DNA from 3 places in the Vreelandella sp. F11 genome. Region 3 is predicted to be linked to each of the others. Evidence: predicted binding sites of a transcription regulator. Region 3 holds the regulator's gene; each other region holds the start of a gene.
The links. The regulator sigma-54, encoded in region 3, starts transcription at its own class of promoters, with help from an activator protein. The targets are predictions, from matches to a motif close to TGGCACNNNNNTTGCTNT.

Region 1 (2,234 bases), 500 kb from region 3:
TCACCTGCTGCTGTTCGGCGCCAGCTACCGTTCGGCGGTTGAACGCAGCGTGGCGAGGCTCGAGTCTTACACCTGAGCCTTACCAGCACTTGTGTTTTACCAGGATTTATAGGGCAAAAACTTGCCGTTTAAAGTGAGCAGTACCCGGTCGCCCTTGGGGTCTTCGACTTTGTCGACCTCCATGGTGAAGTCGATGGCGCTCATAATGCCGTCGCCAAACTTCTCCTGCACCACATCTTTCAGAGTCTCACCGTAAACACCGACGACCTCATATAAACGATAGATAAAGGGGTCTTGGGGGATCGCTTCATCCCAGGCTTTGGTGGGGAAGGCTACCAGGGCATCGGCGACCTCGCTCTCCACGCCCAGGGTGTCGCAAAGCTTAGCGGCAATCTCTTGGCTGGCGCTGTTCATGCCGTAGCAGGCCGAAGCGACCCACACCGGTGACATGCCAACGGCGTTACCAATATCGTCCCAGCTCATTTTTTTACGCGCTTTGGCGGCGAGCAGAGTGTGACGCATTTCGAGCTTATCCATGGTGATTCTCCTCTAGAGTGGGGGGGGCGAGTGACGCCCATTTTTTGGTTACTGGATCAAGACAACACTTTTTTGGGCTGAGTACGGACGTGGGTGGTATAGAGCACCAAACCTACCAGCGTCAGGCCGCCAACCAAGTTGCCTAGTACCGTGGGGATTTCGTTCCACATAATGTATTGATACAGGGTGAAATCGGCGCCCATCATCAGGCCAATCGGAAACAGGAACATGTTGACGACGGAGTGCTCGAAACCGAGATAGAAAAACACAATGATCGGCATCCACATGGCCATGATTTTGCCGGAAACCGTTGTCGAGATAGCGGCGCCCACTACGCCCATAGAGACCATCCAGTTGCAGAACATGCCTCTTAGAAAGAGCACAATCCAACCGGCAAATCCTGCCTCCTGGTAACCTACTGTGCGACTTTCACCCACAGTCATCATGGTTTGGCCGACCGCGTTGATCTCCTCGGTGCCGCCCATGGTGAAATTCAGGTAGCCAAAGGTGGCGATAAACAGGGCGCCCCCTAGGTTGCCGAGCCCTACCAGCGCCCAGCACTTCAGCATTCGTGGCAGGGTTACCCCAGGTCTTTTGTCGAGCCATGCAATAGGCACCAGCGTAAAAACCCCGGTCAGCAGGTCATAGCCCATCAAATAGAGCATGACGAAACCCACCGGAAAGAGCAGCGCCCCAATTAAGAAGTTGCCTGTTTGGGTCGCAATGGTGATGGCAAAAATAACCGCCAACGCAAGGGTCGCCCCCGCCATAAAGGCGCGGATAAGCGTATCCCGTGTCCCCATATAGACTTTTGACTCCCCCTGATCCACCAATTTGGTGACAAACTCACTGGGCATTAGATAAGACATATGTATGTCTCCTGTGTCATTTCGGTTAGTTAACGCTTAATCCAAGAGTTTTAGTGTTTCCTGATAAGAGCAATAAATAGGAGCAACAAAACCGATGGCTGCGCCGTCCTGGTGCAAAAGAGATTAAGCGTGTGGCGCAATCGCACTATTCACATAGCGTTTCCATCCAGCTATTCCACTTAGTTGTTCCGCCTAGTCGTTCCGCTTAATCATTGCTATTTATGTGCCAACTTGTGCGGAGGATTTTTAAGCAAATGTTTTAATTGAATTAATTTGTTTTTATAACGGGTTTTTGGAAAAGCTAGAATGGTCACGAAAAATCGTAATTAACGATCTTTCGTTGTTTTATTGACGAAATATCGTAAGTGGCGCGGGAATTGAATGGATAAGTGGAGACCACCTTGAAACCTGAGGTATGCGCCAATGGGTGAACATGCACGTACTCACACCGCCGCTCTAATGGGCGATTTTTCACCGCTTGCAATGATCGTGATTGATCCGTTTGTCGATCAACTACTGGACGCTAACCCAGCTGCCTGCGAGATGCTCAATATTATTCAAACGCTGCCTTTAGCGGCCCCGTTTAGCCACCGCTTGAGTGCTTCACTGCCGCTTTGGGTGAGCTTTACTGACGAGGCGCTGACACAAAAGACGGCCTGGTCAGATGATTTGGTAATGCTGGATATGCTGCGTCAGCCGTATCGCGTTGAGGTTTATGCTCAGCGTGTCGACGACTCTTCGCAGCTGTTATTAACATTGATTGACCGCAACAAGGCCGAGCAGCGCCGTGCCAAAGCCGAGCTAGGCCGCCAGCATCGTCAGGGGGAG
Region 2 (2,234 bases), 1.5 Mb from region 3:
TCGCCGGGGTACCACTTGCCTTGCTGTTGTTGAATAGCGCTACCGGGCGCATAGGCGGCTTGCAGTCGGGTGAGCAGCGCCTCTGCGCGCTCGCGCTTGTGCTCACCCAGCGCTTCGGTATTCCACTGCGGGCTCTCCATATCGTCAATAGACACAAAGGTGGGCTCGCCCCCCATGGTAAGACGCACGTCTTCGTGCAGCAGCTCGGCATCTACTTCGTCACCCAATGCGCAGATACGTTGCCACTGCTCATCGCTATAGGGCTTGGTGACCCGTGGGTCTTCGTGGATGCGCTCCACTTCCATGGTGACATCGAAAGTGACTTCACACTTATCCGAAAAGCCGGTGATAGCCGCGGCGCTGCCAGTAGTCGGCGTGGCGGCGAGGGGAATGTGGCCTTCGCCGGCGAACAGCCCTGAAGTGGGGTCGAGACCTACCCAGCCAGCGCCGGGCAGGAAAACTTCTGTCCAGGCGTGCAGGTCAGTGAAGTCCACCTCGCTGCCGCTGGGGCCATCCAACGCTTTGACATCGGGTTTGAGCTGAATGAGGTAGCCCGAGACAAAGCGTGCGGCGAGGCCCAAATGGCGGAAAATCTGCACCAGCAGCCAAGCGCTGTCGCGGCAGGAGCCGCTGGCGAGTGTCAGCGTCTCTTCGCAGCTCTGAACACCGGGTTCCAGGCGTACCAGATAACCGATGTCGTCCTGGAGGCGCTGATTAAGCGCGACCAGGAAATCGACGGTGGTGGTCGGTTCACGGGGAACGGCTTTTAGCCACTCCATTAGCCGTGGCCCTGACTCGGTGATTTCAAGGTAGGGGCTTAGTTCCTGGCGCAGCGCTTCCGGATAATCAAACGGAATCTTTTGCGCAATGTCGTCCAGAAAGAAGTCGAACGGGTTGATTACCGTCATTGGGGCGATGAGTTCGACGGCAATGGTTAGCTCTTTGCGTGGTTCAGGGAACACTACGCGGGCATTGAAGTTGCCAAACGGATCCTGTTGCCAGTTTAAAAAGTGGTCATCGCCGGAGAGTTTAAGCGAGTACGCCTCGATATGGGTGCGGCAGTGGGGGGCTGGCCGCAGCCGAATAACGTGGGGCGAAAGACGCACCGGACGGTCAAAGTGATAGGTCGTACGATGGTACAAGGCAACGCGAATGGTCATGGGCCACCCTCTAAGGAACCGTTATCAACCGGTTTGTCGGCTGGGTTAGGGAATAACCGAACGTTTCGCAAGTATCGTTCCACTTTTACTTTTTTGCAGCCGCTATCTCAACTAAGGCGTTTAACTAAAGTGGAAATCGCTTTGTGCACCAACTTGAAGCTGCTTATGTGCACCATGCCAGAGCGAAAAGGCGTTTCATGTTTCTCCCGGCTCCCTGTCAAGTAGCGTTTGAGTAAGCAAACGTTGAAATATCGCAAAAGATGGTACGTATTTTGCTGTCAATTGTTTGATTGTTTTGCGCGCGGCAGGCCTACACTGAGCATTAAGGAAGTTGCCGCTTCCACCCCAGCGCCAGGAGAGCGCCCATGAGCCAAGTGAATTGGAATAACTATGCGTGTCGTGACTATTACGATGAGCTGATGGCCGCACCCGGTCAGCCACGCGAGTCCGCGGGTGAACTCTGCAACATGTTGGCAAGGTTTAGCGCCGAGGAGTTGGCCGAGCGGAAAACCGCGGCGGAGATCGCGATTCGCACCATGGGAATTACCTTCACGGTTTACTCTGAAGGCGCAATGATCGACCGCGCCTGGCCATTTGATATTGTGCCGCGAATTATACCCGCCAGTGAGTGGCGCAAAACCGAAGCAGGCCTCAAACAGCGGGTGCAGGCGCTGAATCTATTTATTGATGACCTCTACCACGACCAAAAAGTCATTAAGGACAAAGTGCTGCCCGCCGAGGTGCTGGCGCAGTCGGTTAATTTTCGCCCCCAGTGTGTTGGCATTAATCCCCCCCACGGCGTGTGGGCCCACGTGTGCGGTTCAGACCTGGTGCGCGATGGGGATGGCACGCTGTATGTGTTGGAAGATAACTTACGCATTCCTTCCGGCGTCTCCTATATGTTGGAAAACCGTAACGTTACCAAGCGGGTACTGCCGGAGCTGTTTGCCTCTGGAAAAATTCTGCCCGTTGATGATTACGTCGCGCAGCTTTATGACATGCTCGCGGCGATGTCACCAAGGCCGGGGGATGACCCCCAGGTAGTGGTACTGACCCCAGGGATCTACAACTCTG
Region 3 (2,234 bases):
GCACCGTGGTTATATTGTCGTAGTGGCGCTCTACACGCTCAAGTTTTTCGTTGACATAGTCACGCAAGGCGTCAGTCAGTTCTACGTGATGACCAGTGATATTAACTTGCATTGACGTACTCCTTATCCATCGGACTGTACTTCGATTGTAACCCTTTTTGCCGCGTTGCAAAGCCCTTGTCGAGAGTTTCCCTTAAACGGCATCAGGGTCTAGCGTAAACGGCGCCGTTCGCTGGAGGAGGGGATGCCCATGGCTTCGCGGTATTTAGCCACCGTGCGACGCGCTACCTGCACCCCCCCTTCGCCTAATAGCGTGACTAAGCGGCTGTCAGAAAGCGGTTTGCCAGGGGGCTCCTCTTGAATGAGTTTTTTGAGCCGCGCGCGGATGGCGGTACTGGAGTGGCTGTCGCCATCCTGGCTGCTCACTTGGCTGGAGAAAAAGTACTTGAGCTCAAATACACCGCGTGGGGTATGAATATATTTCTGCGTCGTTACCCGTGAGATAGTCGATTCGTGCATCTCAACGGCTTCAGCGATATCTGCCAGTATCAGCGGCTTCATGGCCTCTTCGCCGTGCTCTAAAAAGCCAATCTGACGGGTGATGATTTCACGACCCACCCGCAGCAGCGTATCGTTACGGCTGGAGAGACTCTTGATCAGCCAGCGCGCTTCCTGGAGGTGCTCTTTGAGAAACTGGTTGTCATCGCTTTTGTCCGCACGCTTAATCAGGCTGGCGTAGTCGGGCTGAATACGCAGCCGTGGTAGGGCCTCAGGGTTGAGCTCCAAATGCCAGCCTTCGTTATCGTGGCGGACGACTAGGTCGGGGGTCACATAGCTGTCGTCGGTGTCGCCGTAGGCGCTGCCTGGGCGAGGATCCAGGCTGCGAATCAGTAGAATGACATCGGCCAACTGTTCGTCGTCGAGCCCTAGGCGGCGTTTCAGCAGGCGCATGTCATCCTTGCCGAGCGCTTCAAGAAACTGACGCACTAGGCGGCGGGCGGGTACCAGCAGCGGCGTATCGTCGGGAAGAGCGGCAAGCTGCAGCATTAGGCATTCACGCAAGTCGCGGGCAAATATGCCGGTTGGCTCAAACTGCTGCAGCTTAAGCAGTGTGGTTTCCACTTCCCGCTGACTAAGCCCATCAATACCCTGGGCTCGTAGGCCTTCACGGATATCGTTAAGTGGCTGAGTCAGGTAGCCGTTTGCATCTAGTGCGTCGATTAGGCTCTCCGCGACAAGCTGCTCGCGGGCGCTGAAGTCGGTCATGGCAAGTTGCCACAGCAGGTGCCCATGTAGGCTCTGTCCGGCCGCTTGGCGTTCAAAATCGGGGCCTTCGCTGCTGCTACCTCCCTGGCTACCCATATCTTGATAGGTATCGGACCAGTCGCTATCTACCGAGAGCTCCGTAGGGATGCTCTCTGACCACTCTTCTTCCTTAGGCTCGCTGACAGCCTGCTCACTAAATTCATCCTCCTGCTCCAGCATGGGATTGGCATCTAGAGCCTGCTGAATTTCTTGACGAAGATCCAGCGTCGAGAGTTGCAACAGCGCAATCGCTTGTTGCAACTGGGGCGTCATGGTCAGCTGTGTGCCGATACGCAGTTGGAGAGAAGCTTTCATGACCATCTGAGAACCACTCGTTAATCAGAAGGCTCCACACTAGTGCGAGTGAGTGCCTGGTGCAAGTGCAATAAGCATGCCATTGGTAGTAAAGTTGTTGCAGAGCGCTATTTACAGAGCCAAAAAATAGGTTTATGGGCAGGTGGTGATTGTAGGCACAGTTGATTAGTTTAAAGGCGAAAATCAGCACCCAGATATACGTCTCTGACCTTCTGATTATCGAGAATGGCACTTGGTGAGCCGCTGGCAATGATTTGCCCATCACCGACGATATACGCAATATCGCAAATATCCAGGGTTTCACGCACGTTGTGGTCGGTGATCAGTACACCGATATGGCGCTGCTTCAACGCACGGATGATGGTTTTAATCTCGCCTACCGAAATGGGGTCTACGCCCGCAAAGGGCTCATCCAGTAAAATAAAAGCGGGTTCGGTGGCGAGCGAGCGGGCTATTTCGACTCGCCTGCGCTCACCGCCTGAAAGGCTCATGCCTAGATTGTCGCGAATATGAGTGATATGAAAGTCTTCGAGCAGCGCTTCCAGGCGCTGCTCCCGCTCGCTGCGATTAAGCTCTTTGCGGGTTTCGAGGATTGCCATAATATTATCGGCAAC

Region 1: a site for sigma-54 is predicted at 1,618-1,635, ahead of ACFIOZ_RS06160 (formate/nitrite transporter family protein). Genes of this name have one in related genera too.
Region 2: a site for sigma-54 is predicted at 1,225-1,242, ahead of ACFIOZ_RS15285 (DUF2126 domain-containing protein). Genes of this name have one in related genera too.

What each region holds. Positions count from the first base shown of each region.
Region 1 covers NZ_CP170448.1:1,358,049-1,360,282, forward strand. Annotated here, with positions in the region: gene ACFIOZ_RS06150 (fructosamine kinase family protein) at 1-76, shown strand, start outside; gene cynS (cyanase) at 97-537, opposite strand; gene ACFIOZ_RS06160 (formate/nitrite transporter family protein) at 594-1,406, opposite strand; gene ACFIOZ_RS06165 (sigma-54 interaction domain-containing protein) at 1,830-2,234, shown strand, end outside.
Region 2 covers NZ_CP170448.1:3,328,849-3,331,082, reverse strand. Annotated here, with positions in the region: gene ACFIOZ_RS15285 (DUF2126 domain-containing protein) at 1-1,160, opposite strand, end outside; gene ACFIOZ_RS15280 (circularly permuted type 2 ATP-grasp protein) at 1,526-2,234, shown strand, end outside.
Region 3 covers NZ_CP170448.1:1,853,262-1,855,495, forward strand. Annotated here, with positions in the region: gene hpf (ribosome hibernation-promoting factor, HPF/YfiA family) at 1-112, opposite strand, end outside; gene ACFIOZ_RS08330 (RNA polymerase factor sigma-54) at 211-1,626, opposite strand; gene lptB (LPS export ABC transporter ATP-binding protein) at 1,791-2,234, opposite strand, start outside.